DNA from 4 places in the Mixta calida genome. Region 4 is predicted to be linked to each of the others. Evidence: predicted binding sites of a transcription regulator. Region 4 holds the regulator's gene; each other region holds the start of a gene.
What was found. The regulator CRP, encoded in region 4, controls carbon source genes, mostly activating them, when cyclic AMP is high. The targets are predictions, from matches to a motif close to ATGTGANNNNNNTCACAT.
Positions count from the first base shown of each region.

Region 1 (4,215 bases), 1.8 Mb from region 4:
AACTTTATGGCGCTGAGCTATGTGGTGGAGCTGGACTCGGCGCGCTTTACCCGGCTGCTGTGGGAAGGCAGTACCGAGTGCCTGGTGGTGTTTCCCGACGGCGTCGGCATCGTGCCCTGGATGGTACCCGGCACCGACGAGATAGGCGACGCCACCGCGCAGCAGATGCAGTCTCACAGTCTGGTGATGTGGCCTTTCCACGGCATCTTCGGCGCCGGGCCGACGCTGGATGAGACCTTCGGCCTGATCGATACTGCCGAGAAGTCGTCCGAGGTACTGGTGAAGGTGATATCGATGGGCGGTCTGCGCCAGAGCATCACCACCGAACAGCTGATCGCGCTGGGGAAACGCTTTAACGTTAACCCGTGGCAGGCGGCACTGGACACGGGGCCGGCTCATGTTGCGTAAAGCCTTTGTGATGCAGGTCTACCCGCACTGTCATCAAGCCTATCAGCAGCGGCATTCGCCTATTTGGCCGGAACTGGAGCAAACGTTAAAGGAACATGGCGCGCATCACTACAGCATTTTTCTCGATGAGCGCCGCAGCCTGCTGTTTGCCTGTGTGGAAATAGAATCAGAGGCGCGCTGGGAAGCGGTGGCGCAGACAGAGGTGTGTCAGCGCTGGTGGGCGTCAATGCGCGAGCTGATGCCTGCGAACCCTGATAACAGCCCGGTAAGCCAGCCGTTAAAAGAAGTTTTTTATCTGGCGTAGCGCTGACGCGCCTGGCTTGAAACGTTGGCCGGCAACCCACCCGCATGCTGAAAAGCGATACGGAGAGGGGCGTAGCACAGGGATGCAGCGGAACCGGCGAGGCTGAAATAAAAGAGGGCGGATATTACTATCCGCCCTCTTTAGGTTTATCAGCCGTTGCTGCGCAGTTGCGGATAGCGACGGAAGATGAAAATGCACCAGAACAGCGCCAGCAGCCCGATGATCGCGCCAACGTTGCCGACATCCGCCATCTTAAAGTGCAGGCTCACCTGGTTTCCGAGCAGCGCACCCGCGCCGATGCCGATATTGTAGATGCCGGAAAACAGCGACATCGCCACGTCGGTGGCGTCCGGCGCCAGCGACAGCACGCGCACCTGCATCGCCAGGCCGATGGTCATCATGCCCATGCCCCAGATAATGCACAGCACCGACACCGCGAACGGATGCACCGCCGCGAACAGCAGCAGTCCCATACAGAGCGTAATCAAGCCGATAGCGCTCAGCAGCAGCGCGGAAGGAAACTTATTGCCCAGCACGCTAAAGATAATGCTGCCCACAATGCCCGCAGAGCCGAAGATCAACAGCAGGAAGGTGGTGAAGTTCTCGCCCTGAGAAGCGATGATCTGCATAAACGGCTCGATATAGCTGTAGGCGGTGTAGTGTGCCGTCACCACCAGCGTCACCAGCAGATACATGCTGACCAGGGCCGGGCGCTTAAACAGCATCGGCACGCTGCTGAGCGAACCGGTATGCTCGCTGGGCAGCTTCGGCAGCAGCTTAATCAGCATCAGCATCAGCACCAGCGCCGAAGCGCCAATCATGCCAAAGGTGATGCGCCATCCCAGATACTGACCAATAATGCGGCCAATCGGCACGCCTAACACCATTGCCAGCGCGGTACCGGTCGCCAGCATACTCAGCGCCTGGGTTTTTTTACCAGCGGGGGCGACGCGGATCGCCAGCGAGGCGGTGATGGACCAGAATACCGCATGCGCCAGCGCAATGCCGATGCGTGACGCCACCAGCACCCAAAAATTCCACGCCATCAGCGACAGAATATGGCTCAGGGTAAAGATGATAAAAATGCCTGTCAGCAGCAGTCGACGCTCCATATTGCGCGTCGCCAGCATCAGCGGCAGCGACATTAGCGCCACCACCCAGGCGTAAATAGTCAGCATTACACCGACTTCCGGCGTTTTCATTGAGAATGAGGCGGCGATATCAGAAAGCAGACCCACCGGCACAAATTCAGTGGTGTTAAAAATAAAAGCTGCCACAGCCAGAAGGACAACGCGTAGCCAGGCCGTTTTGCGGGATACAGGTGTTTGCATGGGATTAAATCAATGCCAGACGCTAAAACAGTAAACAGGATTGATGCATTTATCACCAAAGAGTGATGTGCATCACATTTGTGGTCTATTGTGGTCGATTTATAGCAAGAGCGAAACAGGGAGGTTAAAAAAATTATCGTCCATTGCAGGCGCATAGCAGCGCCGCGTCTTCAGAAAGCTGGACAGATAAGCTTCATTCACGTGCTTTCAGGCGCCGCGCACTGGCTTAACGGCGCGGCGCTGGCGTGTTAAGAACGGGTTTTAACAGGAGAACTGGAGCGCAGAGGGCAGTGCGATCTTTCTTGTCGATTTCTTAATCGGGCGTTGGCCGCAGTTTTCGCAAATTTCAGCTTGCGGATAGTATTTGCGCGCCTGCTTTACTGCATCCAGCTGGGCGTAAAATGTGCCGAGAAAAAAACGATTTTCTAATGGCGGCAAGCGAGAGCAGTTGGCGGTATGTACCAGATGAATACGCGCCATCCCCGCTTTCTTATTAACATAATAGTAATTAGCCATCTTCAACCCCTTTGCTGTGAAATAAATTGCAACATAATGATTTTAATATAGCGGATTTCTACAAAATGCCAATTGCCGTTATTTTTCAGCGAAAAAAAGAGAAGCAGAAAGCTTTTTTGATGATAATAATTTTAATAATAACAAAGATTTAATTTATTCTGGTTGGTGAGGATGAGACGGTTAGCAAAAATGATAACTAATCACTCCTGGCGTCCCATAAAATAAAATCAACGACACGAAGAAACATTTTCAAATTATTCGAATGATTATAGTTTTGATATTCAGAATTTATGAGTAAGTAGCAATTTATTCCTCGCGCTGTGAATAACTGAAATAAAAGGCCGGAATAACCCGGCCCCGATCTTTATTCCAGCGGCGCCGTGGTTTGCCGGCACGGAACGGCGAAGATACGGCGCGACCAGAGCGTATGCGCCACCAGCGCCAGCATCAGCAGCCACTCTGCTGCCAGGGTTGCCAGCACCGCATGGCGATAGTCGCCCTGCAGCAGCATCTGCGTAAATACCGATCCCAGCACCATCGGCCCCATGCCAAAGACCGCCTGCTGCACCGTCGACAGCGTAGCGCTGCCCGCGCCTGCGTAGTCGCGCGGCACGTCGGCCATGCCGATACGATAAAAGGTACTGACGATCAGCGCCTGCCCGCCGCCGATCACCAGCGTGGCGGGCATCAGGATAAGTACGCCGATCGTTGCCCAGCCGTAGTAAAAGGTCGCCATCAGCAGCAGCAGACCGCTCATCTGAATCGCACAACCCAGCAGCAGGGTGGCGCGCTTACCCAGATGCTCCACAATGCGGGTCGAGCTAATCGAGACCAGGAAATAGGCGGCGCCGAGCGCGATAAAGGCGTTGCCGGAAGAAAAGGCGCTCATGCCAGCGCCCGACTGCAACGTCAGCGCGACGGCGAACATAAAGCCGCTCCAGCAGCTGAAGAACAGCACCGCCAGGCTGATGCCGAAACGCATGCTGGGCAACCGTAGCAGTAGCGGCGGCAACAGCGGGGCGCCGCCGCGTTTTTCCAGCGCGACTTCGGTACGCCACAGCTGGAGTAATAGCAGTGGAAACAGCGCCAGCAGCAGCAGGCATGGCCACGTCCAGTGCAGCACCGGCCCCAGCGCCAGCGCGACCATCAGGCTGCCCGTCGCGCCCGCCAGCAGTAGCGTGCCGGCGATATCTAACGGCAGCGGCTCAGGATTGCGGGTTTCAGGAATAAAGCGTCGCGCCGTCAGCAGAATCGCCAGGCAAACCGGCAGGTTGATAAGGAAAACGCTGCGCCAGCCGTAACCCGCCACGTTCGCGCCAATCAAAAAGCCGCCCATCACCTGACCGATAATGAAAGCCAGCCCGCCAATACCGCCGTAAAGCCCGATCGCGCGGGCATGAGCGCGTCCATGAAGGGTGACGTGCAGCGTAGCGAGGATCTGCGGCACCACCAGCGCCGCGCCTGCGCCCTGTAACGCCCGCGCCAGCAAAAGCGTTTTCACATCGGTCGCCACGCCGCACAGCAGCGAAGCGACGGCAAACAGCCACACGCCGGTAATAAATATTTTACGGCGGCCAAAATTGTCGCCCAGCCGACTGCCCATCGCCAGGCAGACGGCGAACGCGATGCCGTAGATCGCCACAATCAGCGCCAGCT
Region 1 covers NZ_CP026378.1:2,245,084-2,249,298, reverse strand. The annotation lists gene rhaD (rhamnulose-1-phosphate aldolase) at 1-408, shown strand, start outside; gene rhaM (L-rhamnose mutarotase) at 398-712, shown strand; gene C2E16_RS10615 (sugar transporter) at 862-2,043, opposite strand; gene C2E16_RS10610 (hypothetical protein) at 2,305-2,559, opposite strand; gene C2E16_RS10605 (MFS transporter) at 2,924-4,215, opposite strand, start outside.
Region 1: C2E16_RS10615 (sugar transporter) is a predicted target of CRP. The motif match lies at 2,104-2,121, and genes of this name have one in related genera.

Region 2 (4,215 bases), 250 kb from region 4:
GCGCACCGCCGGATCGAGAATGGCGTCGCGGATGGTTTGGTGCCCCGCCAGCTGGCCCAGATAAGCGGTGATCGCATGGCCGGTATTCAACGTAAACAGTTTGCGCTCGACGAACGCCATCAGATTATCAGTCAGCTCCATGCCCGGAATGGCGGGCAGTTCGCCTTTAAATTGGGTTTTATCGACGATCCACTCACTGAAGGTCTCGACGGTCACTTCCAGCGGATCGCTGCTGCCCGCTTCGCCCGGCGGCACGATGCGGTCAACGGCGGAATCGACGAAGCCGACATGCTCCTCGACCCAGGCGTGATACTGCTCCGGCAACGCGGCCAGCACATGCGCTTTCAGCTGACTGGTGCCGCGCACCATATTTTCACAGGCGATAATGTTTAACGGGCGGGTATTAGCGCTATCACTGCGTTTGGCCAGGCCGCGCGCGATGCTGTCAGCGATACGCGCGAGGATTTGCGGGCCAACCGCCGTGGTAACGATATCAACCTCGGCGATCAGCGTAATCACCTCTTCGCTGGTGCTGTTGACGGCGCTGACGCCGGTCACCGTGTCTACCTGCGCCTGCTCGCCGACCACATGCACCGGGTACTGGTGACGGGCGTTCAGCGCGTCCAGCACCGCCTGATTAACGTCGGCAAACACCAGTTCAATGCCAGCGTCCGCCAGCAGCTTGCCGATAAAACCACGACCGATATTACCGGCGCCGAAATGTAATGCTTTCATCGTTGCGATAACCTTCAAAAAAAGAGAAAGGGGCAAGTCCACCTTGCCCGAAGAAGGGCCGGGCAGAGCGGCCCCTCAGCGTATGCGTCAGATCAGGCTGGCTGACCGGTAAGCAGATCCAGCACTTCCTGCACGCTGTTGGTGGTGGCGAGACGCGCAATTACGCTTTCGTCATCCAGCGCGTTGGTCAGGCTGGTGATGACCTGGATGTGCTCGTTATTGCGAGCGGCGATGCCGATCACCAGACGGGCGATGTCATCTTCCTCTTCGCCGAAGCGCACGCCTCGCGGATACTGACAGAACACCACGCCGGTTTTTAGCACGCGATCTTTCGCTTCAACCGTACCGTGCGGCACCGCGATGGATTCACCCAGGTAGGTCGGCGTCAGTTTCTCACGTTCCAGCATCGCGTCGACATATTCTGGCTCAACATAACCGCCTTTCACCAGCTGCTCACCGGCGAAGCGGATCGCCTCTTCTTTGCTGGCGGCCTGCTGGCCGAGGAATACGTTGCTGGCGCCCAGCTTAAACAGATGCTCGTTGTTGCTCTCAAAGCTGTCGCTCAGGGCCGCGTTAACCTTTTCACGGTGTTCCACGCTGCGCTGCGCGTCTACCAGACGCGAGGTCAGGTCGCTATAAAGACCGCTGTCGAGGAAGTTATTCAGCGAGATATGCTGCGCATGCGGCGCCTGGCGCATGGCGCGTTCGGTGAGATCGCGATGCGTGATCACCAGGTCGACGTCGCCCGGCAAGGCGTTGATAGCGGTATTGGTGACGGAGATCTGCGTCAGTCCCGCGTCCTGCACTTTCTTACGCAGCACGCCAGCGCCCATGGCGCTGGAGCCCATACCGGCGTCACAGGCGACGATGATTTTACGCACGTGGCTTAAATCGCCGTTCAGACCGGCGCTGGCCGCGGCAGGCGCGCCCGCCTGGCCTTTAGACTGCGCTTTCATATCCTGCATGCGACGAGTGGCCGCTTCGATATCGTCTTCGTCTTTTACTTTACTGGTTTTCAGCAGTACGGCGGAAACCACGAAGGAGACGGCGAAAGCCGCGACGATCGCCGCGATATTGGCGAAGTAGGCGCCTTTCGGCGTCATGGCCAGCACCGCCAGAATAGAGCCAGGAGAAGCAGGAGAAACCAGACCGCCGTTCAGCAGCGTCAGGGTGAAGACGCCGGTCATGCCGCCGAGAATCACGGCGATCAGCAGGCGCGGCGCCATCAGCACATACGGGAAGTAGATTTCATGGATGCCGCCAAGGAAGTGGATAATGGCCGCACCGCTCGCTGACTGTTTCGCGTTGCCGCGGCCAAAGAACATATAGGCGACCAGCACGCCCATGCCCGGGCCTGGGTTGGCTTCAATCAGGAAGAAAATGGATTTGCCGGCTTCGCTGGCCTGCTGGATGCCCAGAGGCGAGAAGATGCCGTGGTTGATGGCGTTGTTCAGGAACAGAATCTTCGCCGGTTCAACGAAAATCGAGGTCAGAGGCAGCAGGTTGTTCTGCACCATGATATTCACGCCCGCGGCGAGAATATGGGAGAGGCCTTCCACCAGCGGACCGATGGCGAGGAACGCCAGAATCGCCAGCAGCATACCGATGATGCCCGCCGAGAAGTTGTTGACCAGCATCTCGAAGCCGCTTTTGATTTTGCCGTCTACCGCGCGGTCAAAGGTTTTGATCGCCCAGCCGCCCAGCGGACCGGCAATCATCGAACCGAGGAACATCGGCATATCCGCGCCAACGATCACGCCCATGGTGGTAATCGCGCCCACCACGCCGCCGCGATCGCCGCCGACCAGACGTCCGCCGGTATAACCGATCAGCAGCGGCAGCAGGTAGGTGATCATCGGGCCGACCAGCTTCGCCAGCGTTTCGTTCGGCAGCCAGCCGGTAGGAATAAACAGGGCGGTGATGATGCCCCAGGCGATAAAGGCGCCGATATTCGGCATCACCATATTGCTTAGAAAACGACCAAAGCTTTGAACCTTGACCTTGACAGATGAGGACATAAAAACACACCTCTTATTGTTACGCGCTGACAAATAAGAGAGCGCGTGATTTTGTTAAGACGCTACGGCGAGGCGCCGTCGGATTACTGTATGCAGGCGGACTCTAGCACGCGATTATGACGCTGCGTAGTGAGCGCCTCGAAGTGATAAAGATCACAATTAGAGGTAGGTTATCGGACCATATTTGGTGATTAAGATCACAGAAAAGCCCTTATTGAAAACAGGAATGGCGAAATTAGCGGCGAGACAGGGGAATGGAATGTGATATTAATCACATTTTTCATGTGGTGGTTTGTTTCAAAAATGTGACGAATATCACAATAAACTTTTGGTCGAAAATGCGCCAGATCACATTTTTGCCTGGACCGGAAACGGCGCGTCGCGCGGCGCTTTTTTGCAGAAGAGATAACGCCGCGTCGAAAGCAGTAAACAGCGCAGCAGGGGAGGTTAATCGCACCGGAGAAAGTGAAGCGGGAAAGCGATCATCGGTGCATGGCTAATGAAAGAAGCGAGACAAGTACCGGTAAAGCCGGGTAAAGGGAATAACGAGCGCGGGAAATGGGCAACCTCAGGTTGAAAAGTAGCGATAACGGGACAGCCGCAGAGAAAGCGTAGGAAGAAACGGGCGCCAGGATAATCCCTGCGACACCCGCTCTGTGTTACTGGAAGCCGCCCTGCACTGCGCTCTGCGCCTGCGTCAGCGCCTGTGCTTTGGCCGATACGTTGCTCATCAACGTATTGTACTGGCTCGCCTGCTCCTGCGTCGGGAACTGCACGCCATTGTCGTTAAAGGTGACCCGATCGCCCTGCTGTTGCAGGAAATCGCCAGTCTGCACCACATCCTGGCTCAGCGATTGCAGCGCTGGCAGCAGCGGCATCAGCGACGCCGCAGGCTGGGTCACCACTTTGGTATAAACGCGGTCATATACCGCTTTTAAATCATCCGGCTGTTTCAGCGCCGCCTTGCTGCTGTCGGCCTGAGTCTTAGCGTTCTGAATCTGCTGCGTCAACACGCTGAGCGAGCCACTCGCCTGGCGCAGCGCGTCGCGGCGCGTCAGGTAGTCTTGCGGCAGACGAATGGCGGAAAGCTCGTCTACCACCGGACGCAGACCCTGATCCACCGCTTTGTTCACCTGCTGCGAAAAATCATAAATGATGGCGTAGTCACTGGTGTAATTGCCAAAGCGCTGCTTCTGATCTTCACTGAGCGCCGGCAGGCGTTCACCGCTGCGCATCACGGTATTCTGTAAAAAGTCACTAAAAGCCTTACGCTGTTCACCCTCTTTATCACCGCAGCCGGTAAGTTGAAAGATGACCAACAGGGCCGCCAACGGCAGCCACAGGCGCATCCAGACGCGGGAAACTCCGGTCGCCATAGCGTTTACTCCTGTAAATTAACGAATTATCTATTTGTTCAGGCAGCGAGGCTGCCGCCCTGAGGTGCCTAAAGCATAGATCAATG
Region 2 covers NZ_CP026378.1:196,202-200,416, forward strand. The annotation lists gene mtlD (mannitol-1-phosphate 5-dehydrogenase) at 1-735, opposite strand, end outside; gene C2E16_RS00915 (PTS mannitol transporter subunit IICBA) at 828-2,753, opposite strand; gene C2E16_RS20485 (hypothetical protein) at 3,008-3,253, shown strand; gene C2E16_RS00920 (DUF3053 domain-containing protein) at 3,413-4,129, opposite strand.
Region 2: C2E16_RS00915 (PTS mannitol transporter subunit IICBA) is a predicted target of CRP. The motif match lies at 2,895-2,912, and genes of this name have one in related genera.

Region 3 (4,215 bases), 1.7 Mb from region 4:
TCCCAGCGGTGATCGATCAGGCAGCCTGCCGTCAGGTTATTGCGGCGCGCGGAAATGTTGATATTGTCGCGCACCGAATGCACCGGAATAATGCCGTCCGCTTTGCGGTCTTCCGGGCAGAGCATAATTCCGGCGCGAATGGCGTCAGAGGGTTCGCTGATGGCCAGCGGCTGGCCGTCGAGCAGCACGCGGCCCGCCTTCAGGCGCGTGGCGCCGAACAGCCCTTTCATCAGCTCGCTGCGCCCGGCTCCGACCAGGCCGAACAGCCCGACAATTTCGCCAGCGCGCACGCTGAGCGATACCGGTGTTCTGACACCAACCGCATGCACGCCCTCCAGCTGCAAACGCACCGGCCCATGTTCGCGCGGGGCGTAGCCGTAAACATCGCCCAGATCGCGTCCGACCATCGCCTGCACCAGCATGTCGTGGCTGGTGTTCGGCACGTCGTCGAAGGTGCGCACATAGCGGCCATCTTTAAACACGGTAATCGCGTCGCTGAGGGCGAAGATCTCCTCCATACGGTGCGAGACATAGAGCACCACCCTTCCTTCGGCGCGCAGCTGGCGGATAACGCGGAACAGCTGTTCGATTTCGCGTGCCGACAGCGAGCTGGTCGGCTCGTCAAAGGCGATAATTTTGGCGTTGCGCGCCAGCGCCTTGGCGATCTCCACCATCTGCCACTGGCCGAGCGAAAGGTATTTCAGCGGGGTATCAGGATCGATATCCATCCCTAAGTTTTTTAGCTGTAGCCCCGCTTCGTAGCGCAGCAGTTTGCGATTCACCAGCCCGCCGCGCTGCGGCAGCTGACCGAGATAGATGTTTTCCGCCACGCTCATCTCCGGCACCAGATGCAGCTCCTGGTAGATGATGGCGACGCCAGCATTAAGCGCGTCGGTGGTATGACCGAAACTGACCGGCCGCCCCTGGATCTGGATAGTGCCGCCGCTTGGCTGATAGCTGCCGCTCAGGATTTTCAGCAGCGTCGATTTCCCGGCGCCGTTCTCGCCCATCAGCGCATGCACTTCGCCAGCGCGACAGTGAAAGCTGATATCCTGTAGCGCCTTCACGCCGGGAAAGGTTTTACTGATGCCATGAAACGACAGAAAGGCTGAATCAGTGTTCATGGTGACTCCGCATTGCCTGTTCATAATAGACGCCGGCGAACCGGCGCGTGATTAAACGGGCGCGTCGCGCCCAACGGTGTCGGAACGGCTTACATCAGCCCTTTTTTCGCCAGCTCGGCTTTAAAGTTGTCGCGGGTGATCAGCACCACGTCGGTGACTTCGGTGAATTTCGCCGGCTCTTCGCCTTTGGTCGTCCAGTTATAGAGCATCTGAATGCTCTTATAGCCGTGAACGTCCGGGCTGGGCAGCAGCGAGCCGTAGAAGCCGGTCGCCTGGCCTTTGGAGAGTTCGCTGATGGCGTCGACGCCGTTGATGCCGATGCCGATCACGTCCGGCGCCTTGAATCCCTGCCCTTCGGAAGCGCGCACGCCGCCCAGCACGGTGTTGTCGTTCATGCCGACGATCAGCCAGTGCTTCACTTCAGGATGCTGCACCAGCAGCGAGTTGGCGGCGTCAAACGCGCCGGGGATATCGTTTGATTTGGTCGGCACCTGATAGATCTGTTTTTCCGGGAAGCCCGCCGCCTTCAGCGCCTCAATCGAACCGGAGGTGCGGCGACGCGCGGTGTCCAGCTCGTTGGCGGTGATCGCCATCACCGCTGAGTTTTTCACATCCCAGCCGCGCTTCTGCATCTCCTTATAGAGTTCCTGGCCCTGGCGCTCGCCGATTTTGGTCGCCGCCATCATCACCAGCGGCACGGTTTCCATCGGCTTGCCTTTGGCGGTGACGAACTGATCGTCCACCGCGATCACCTTCAGGTCGTAGCTGCGCGCTTTCGCCATGATCGCCGAGCCGAGTTTCGGGTCCGGCGTACAGATAACGAAGCCCTTCGCGCCGCTGGCCGCCAGGCTGTCGATGGCGTTCAGCGTTTTTTCGCCGTCCGGCACGGCGATTTTGATCACCTCAAAGCCGAGATCCTTGCCCGCCTTATCAGCGAACTTCCATTCGGTCTGGAACCAGGGCTCTTCCGGCTGTTTCACCAGGAAGCCTAATTTCATGGTTTCGGCGATAGCGGATTGTGACATAACGGCAGCCAGTCCAACGGCGGCTAACGCTTTAGTGAATTTGTGCATGATGCTCTCCGGCGCAGTGTTGTTTTTTCGTTGTGCGCAACGAAACGGTGTAAACGGTACCAATCGGATGAAAAGCGCTTCAAAAACCACAAATCAGATAATTAGCGCAGTGATTGCGTATTACCTGAGCAAACGCTGGGCTAGTTTTAGCGGGAAACGTCACGCGAAATGTAGAGCGGTATCACATCGTAAAACAACAGCAAAAATGTCCATAGATTCAGCGATTTTAACCTTAAGTTAACTTTTGACCGAGTTCACATAACCCATGACGATGGCAGAAAAGTGCATATTTGCAGCCGCCCAGGGCTAACCGAAAAACGGTGTGCTTTTTACTGTTAGAGCCTGCGATTGTTCATTAACAGGAGAGCCCGAATGCGTGCTGGTGCCATAACGATTGGTCTGGACTTTGGCAGCGATTCGGTTCGCGCCCTGGCGGTAGACTGCCAAAGCGGCGAAGAACTACAGAAAGAGGTGGCGCCTTATACGCGCTGGATGGCGGGACGCTACTCGGTGCCGCAGATAAGCCAGTTTCGTCATCACCCGCTGGACTATATTGAAGCGCTGGAGAAAGCGATTCGCGGCGTGGTGTCGCGTCTGAGCGCAGAGCAGCGCGCGGCGGTGGTCGGCATCGGCGTCGATTCCACCGGCTCCACCCCGGCGCCTGTCGACCGCGACGGCAACGTGCTGGCGCTGCGTCCTGAATTCGCCGACAACCCAAACGCGATGTTTGTGCTGTGGAAAGATCACACCGCCATTGAGGAGGCGGAGGAGATCAACCAGCTCTGCCGCAGCGGCCGCTTTGAGGACTATTCGCGCTATATCGGCGGCGTTTACTCCTCCGAATGGTTCTGGGCGAAAATTCTCCATGTCTCACGCACCGATGCGGCGGTGCGCGACGCCGCCGTCTCCTGGATCGAACTGTGCGACTGGGTGCCCGCCTTGCTGAGCGGCACCACCGCGCCCGCCGCTATCCGCCGCGGCCGCTGCGCCGCCGGACATAAATCGCTGTGGCATCCGCAGTGGGACGGCCTGCCGCCGGCGGCGTTTTTCAACGCACTCGATCCGCTGCTGACGACGCAGCTCGACTATCCGCTGTTCAATGACACCTTTACCGCTGAAAAGCCGGTCGGCACTCTCACTGAAGAGTGGGCGATGCGCCTCGGCCTCTCTACCGACGTTATCCTCTCCGGCGGCGCCTTCGATTGTCATATGGGCGCGGTCGGCGCCGGCGCGCAGCCCTATACGCTGGTGAAAGTGATCGGCACCTCGACCTGCGACATTCTGATCGCCGACGCGGAGCGCGTCGGCACGCGCGCCATCGAAGGCATCTGCGGCCAGGTGGACGGCAGCGTGACGCCCGACGCCATCGGCCTGGAAGCGGGCCAGTCGGCGTTCGGCGATATGTACGCCTGGTTCAGCCGCCTGCTTAACTGGCCTTTACAGCTGGCGGCGCAGCAGCAGCCGGAACTGAAGCCGCAGCTCGATGCGCTGTCGCAGGATCTGCTGCGCCAATTGACCGACGCCTGGGTAGCGAATCCGCAGCTCGATCATCTGCCGGTGGTGCTGGACTGGTTTAACGGCCGCCGCACTCCCTTCGCCAATCAGCGTCTGAAAGGGGTGATTACCGACCTGAACCTCGGCACCGACGCGCCGACGCTGTTCGGCGGCTTTATCGCCGCCACCGCCTTCGGCGCGCGCGCCATTATGGAATGTTTCGAGCAGCAGCAGATCCCGGTGGAGAACATCCTGACGCTGGGCGGCATCGCCCGTAAATCCCCCGCCATCATGCAGGTCTGCTGCGACGTAATGAACCGTCCGCTGGATATCGTCGCCTCCGATGAGTGCTGCGCCCTCGGCGCGGCGATCTTTGCCGCCGTGGCGGCGGGCGTCTATGAGGATGTCCCTGCCGCGCAGCAAAAGATGGCCAGCCCGGTCGAACGCACGTTGCAGCCCGACGCGGCGCGCGTGGCGCGCTTCCAGCAGCTTTATGAACGTTATCAACAGTGGTGTGCGACAGC
Region 3 covers NZ_CP026378.1:2,138,888-2,143,102, reverse strand. The annotation lists gene araG (L-arabinose ABC transporter ATP-binding protein AraG) at 1-1,124, opposite strand, end outside; gene C2E16_RS10145 (arabinose ABC transporter substrate-binding protein) at 1,214-2,197, opposite strand; gene C2E16_RS10140 (ribulokinase) at 2,570-4,215, shown strand, end outside.
Region 3: C2E16_RS10145 (arabinose ABC transporter substrate-binding protein) is a predicted target of CRP. The motif match lies at 2,440-2,457, and genes of this name have one in related genera.

Region 4 (4,215 bases):
CGCGCTTCGCCCGTGCGGCGGAAAAGGCGCTGAATGCCGCTTGAATGGCCTTGTTAAGGAAGCGCCCGGCGTAAAGCCTGCGTCCCGGCAGAACGCCTTGTCTGCGCATGTCGATTAAAGGTCGCGCCCTGAAGCTTATACGTTAGGTAAGCGCCTCTGCGGAGGCGCTTTTTTTACCCTTTACGCAGGCGACGCGCCAGCCATTTGCCGTGGCGCGGCCGCTGGCTCCAGGCGAGAGAGGAGATGGTGTGCATCACTGAAAGGTGTTCAAGGATGCGTTTCACGTGACGTTCCATAATCGTCACCGCGCCTTCCGGCTCGCCGCCCTGACTTTCCAGAATATTGCTCTCCTGGCCCGGTCCGTCATACTCCAGCCGTTGCTGGCAGCGCTGGAGCGCAATCTCACAGGATTGCAGATAGCGCTGCGCCAGATCCGGCGGCAGCATGGTGTGTTCCCGCGCCAGAATGGTCATGGCGTTGATATGCTCGACGATAAACTGACTGTGGGTCACCCAAAGTTTCATATCGTTCAGGTAGCGGGTATTAAACGCCGGTTCCTGCATAGCCTGATTCAACGAGTTGAACAGCGCATTGTGCGCCTGATTGACGGCGACCCGTTGCCAGGCGAGCTTCTGCGGTGACGGCTCGTTGCCTAACAGCATACGCAGCGCCTCTTGATCGGCCTCCAGCGCATCGTGAGCATTCTGGCGCAGCAGGCCGCTTTGCCACTGCGGCCACAGCCAGATCATGCCGCCGAAGGCGATGCAGCAGCCCATCAGCGTATCCATCAGGCGCGGCAGCAGGAACTGCGCGCCGTTTAACGCCAGCAGCTGCAACGAGTAAACGGCGGTGACGGTAAAGCCGATGGTCGCCCAGCCGTAATATTTGCGAATAAACAGGTAGCTGATTAGGGTAATCGCCAACATCACCAGCAGTACGACCGATTCCGGCACCGAAAAGCGCAGGGTGGCGGCGGCGATGGCCAGCCCGGCCAGCGTACCGGCGGCGCGGTGCTGGATGCGCACGCGCGTGGCGCTGTAGCCGTTCTGACTGACGAACATGATAGTCATTAAAATCCACCACGGTTTCGGCACGTTAAAGGCGAGCGCTAAGGCGCTGCCGAACACCAGCATCACCGCAAAGCGCGCCGCGGTGCGCAGCGCGGCTGATTTTAGCGACAGATAGCTGCGCAGCGCCGCCAGCAGCGGCAGTCGACGTTGGCGATCCGCCATTAAATCGCGACGATAAAGCGGGCGCTGCGTGCGCAACACGCGCGCAATACGGCTGAAGTGGTAGTAGCAGAAATGGCCGACCGGATTTTCTGGATGTTGCCGGGCGATTTTTTCCAGCCCCAGCAGCGGCTTTTCCATGCTGAAACGTGACGGCAGGCGATGATAGAGCATGTCGTCCCCCAGCTCGCGCAGGCGCGCGGCGATGGTCTGCGCATTCCAGCGGATTACCGCTTCCGCATGGCTTCGCTCCACCAGCTTCTGCACCTCTTCCGGCTGATGCAGGCTGACGGCGATATGCTCCTGCAAATCGAGCGCTACCTGAAAGGCGCGCGTCAGGCGCTGGTGGCTATGGTCGCGGTTGGCCGCCAGCATATGCATCTGCTGATAACAGGTATTGATCAGATCGACCGCTTTTTGCTGGCGCGCCAGCAGCGGCGGCAGCGCCTTTTCAGGGTCGGAAAGCTGGGTCAGCAGGGTATATTTCGCTTCGCAGTAGTCGGCCAGCTCGCGATAAAGGAGGCTGAGGCTTTCACGCAGCGGCTGTTCTTTCCACAGGCGGAACCAGAACCAGTTGAACAGGCCGTACCAGAAGGTGCCGCCGATATAGAGCAGCGGCGGCGCCCAAAGGGGCATACGTCCTACCAGTCCGAGGGTAAAAATCGCGGCGATCAGCGAGGCGGGCAAAAGACGCGCGTGCAGCGGGCCGATTTCACCGGTGACTCCCAGCAGCAGCGCCATGACGAACAGCGTGGCGGGCAGCGGCACCTGTTGCAGCGAGAGCCACTGAACGAGAAGGCTGCTGAGCGCGAACAGCGAACCGCCGACGATCAGCCGCTTAAAGAAGCGTTTATGCGGCGTATCCAGACCGGCGATGTTGCAGCAGGCGGGCACCAGCGAAAACAGCAATCCTTTTTGCAAATCCCCCAGCAGCCAGCCGACGGCCACCGGTAAACAGAGCACCAGCGTCTGACGCAGTGCGTAGTTCACTTCAGGATGGTAGATAATTCTCCGCCACATCGCCACATCGCCACATCACAAAAATAAACACGGCGTGATGCGGGGGCATCACGCCGTGCGTTTAAATAAGCTTAACGTGTGCCGTAGACGACAATCGTTTTACCGTGAGCGGAGATCAGGTTTTGATCTTCCAGCATTTTCAAAATACGACCGACCGTTTCACGCGAACAGCCAACGATCTGGCCGATTTCCTGACGGGTGATTTTGATCTGCATCCCGTCGGGGTGGGTCATGGCGTCAGGCTGTTTTGCCAGGTTGAGCAGCGTCTGCGCGATGCGGCCCGTAACGTCCAGGAAAGCTAAATTGCCCACTTTCTCTGACGTAACCTGCAGGCGACGTGCCATCTGAGCGGAGAGACGCATCAGAATATCAGGGTTCACCTGAATCAACTGACGGAACTTCTTATAAGAAATTTCAGCCACTTCACAGGCGGTTTTCGCCCGCACCCATGCGCTGCGCTCCTGGCCTTCTTCGAACAGGCCAAGCTCGCCAATGAAATCACCCTGGTTGAGGTAGGAGAGGATCATCTCTTTGCCTTCTTCATCCTTAATCAGCACCGCGACCGCACCTTTTACGATGTAATAGAGCGTTTCGGCCTTTTCACCCTGGTGAATCAATGTGCTTTTCGATGGATACTTATGAATATGGCAATGTGACAGGAACCATTCGAGAGTAGGGTCTGTTTGCGGTTTGCCGAGAACCATTCGCTGTTATCCTCTGTTGTAATCGTGCCCTAAATACAGGGGGCAGTTTTCCCTGTCAGGCGTTAAAATCTTCTGGCGTTTCCTGCTGGAAATTTATTCGGGAAAATTTGGCGCGCCCAGGCGTGAAAGAGTCCCGTATTCGTTTCTTAGAACGAAAATATTACAGCTTTGTTTGTAGCACAGCTTTATCTTACTGTCTCCTGTTGTCTCGCTTCAGCTTGAGGTGAATCGGACAATTGCCGTTTAGTCATTGAAAGCGTAGGCTGGCAATGAGCTGAATTATCCGGAGAACGGTGAATATGCAGGCACGCGTAAAATGGGTAGAAGGGCTGACCTTTATGGGCGAGTCCGCCTCTGGCCATCAGATTCTGATGGATGGCAATTCCGGCGATAAATCGCCAAGTCCAATGGAGATGATTTTGCTGGCGGCCGGCGGTTGCAGCGCCGTCGATGTTGTCTCTATTTTGCAAAAGGGGCGTCACGCGGTAAGCGACTGCGAGGTCAGATTGACTTCGGAGCGCGCCGAGGAGGAGCCGCGCGTTTTTACCCATATCAACCTGCATTTTATCGTCAGCGGCAGCGGCCTGAGCGATAAGGCGGTAGCGCGCGCTGTCACACTCTCCGCCGAAAAGTATTGCACCGTAGCGATGATGCTGGGCAAAAGCGTCGCCATTACCCACAGCTATGAGCGAATCGAAACGCCCTGACAGGGTCAGTTAAACGATCTCTTTCCCTTCGATCAGCCGTTTCACCAGCGGCAGCATAATCAGCTCCATCGCCAGCCCCATTTTGCCGCCCGGCACCACCAGCGTATTGATGTGCGAAATAAACGAGCCTTGCAACATCGCCAGCAGATAGGGGAAGTCGATATCCTCCAGCCCGCGGAAATGAATCACGACAAAACTTTCATCCAGCGAAGGAATGGCGCGCGCGGCAAACGGATTAGAGGTGTCCACCGTCGGTACGCGCTGGAAGTTGATATGGGTGCGCGAGAACTGCGGTGTGATGTAGTTGATGTAATCCTCCATCGAACGCACCACCGAATCCATCACCGCCTCGCGCGAATGGCCACGCTCGCTGGTGTCGCGCACCAGTTTCTGAATCCATTCGAGGTTGACGATCGGCACGACGCCGACCAGCAGATCGACCTTTTCCGCCACGTTGTGCTGCTGGGTCACGACGCCGCCGTGCAGCCCCTCATAAAACAGAATGTCCGTCGGCTCCGGCAGCGGCTGCCAGGGGGTAAAGGTACCGGGCACCTG
Region 4 covers NZ_CP026378.1:446,664-450,878, forward strand. The annotation lists gene argD (bifunctional acetylornithine/succinyldiaminopimelate transaminase) at 1-44, shown strand, start outside; gene C2E16_RS01975 (YccS/YhfK family putative transporter) at 174-2,249, opposite strand; gene crp (cAMP-activated global transcriptional regulator CRP) at 2,321-2,953, opposite strand; gene C2E16_RS01985 (OsmC family protein) at 3,253-3,660, shown strand; gene C2E16_RS01990 (phosphoribulokinase) at 3,670-4,215, opposite strand, start outside.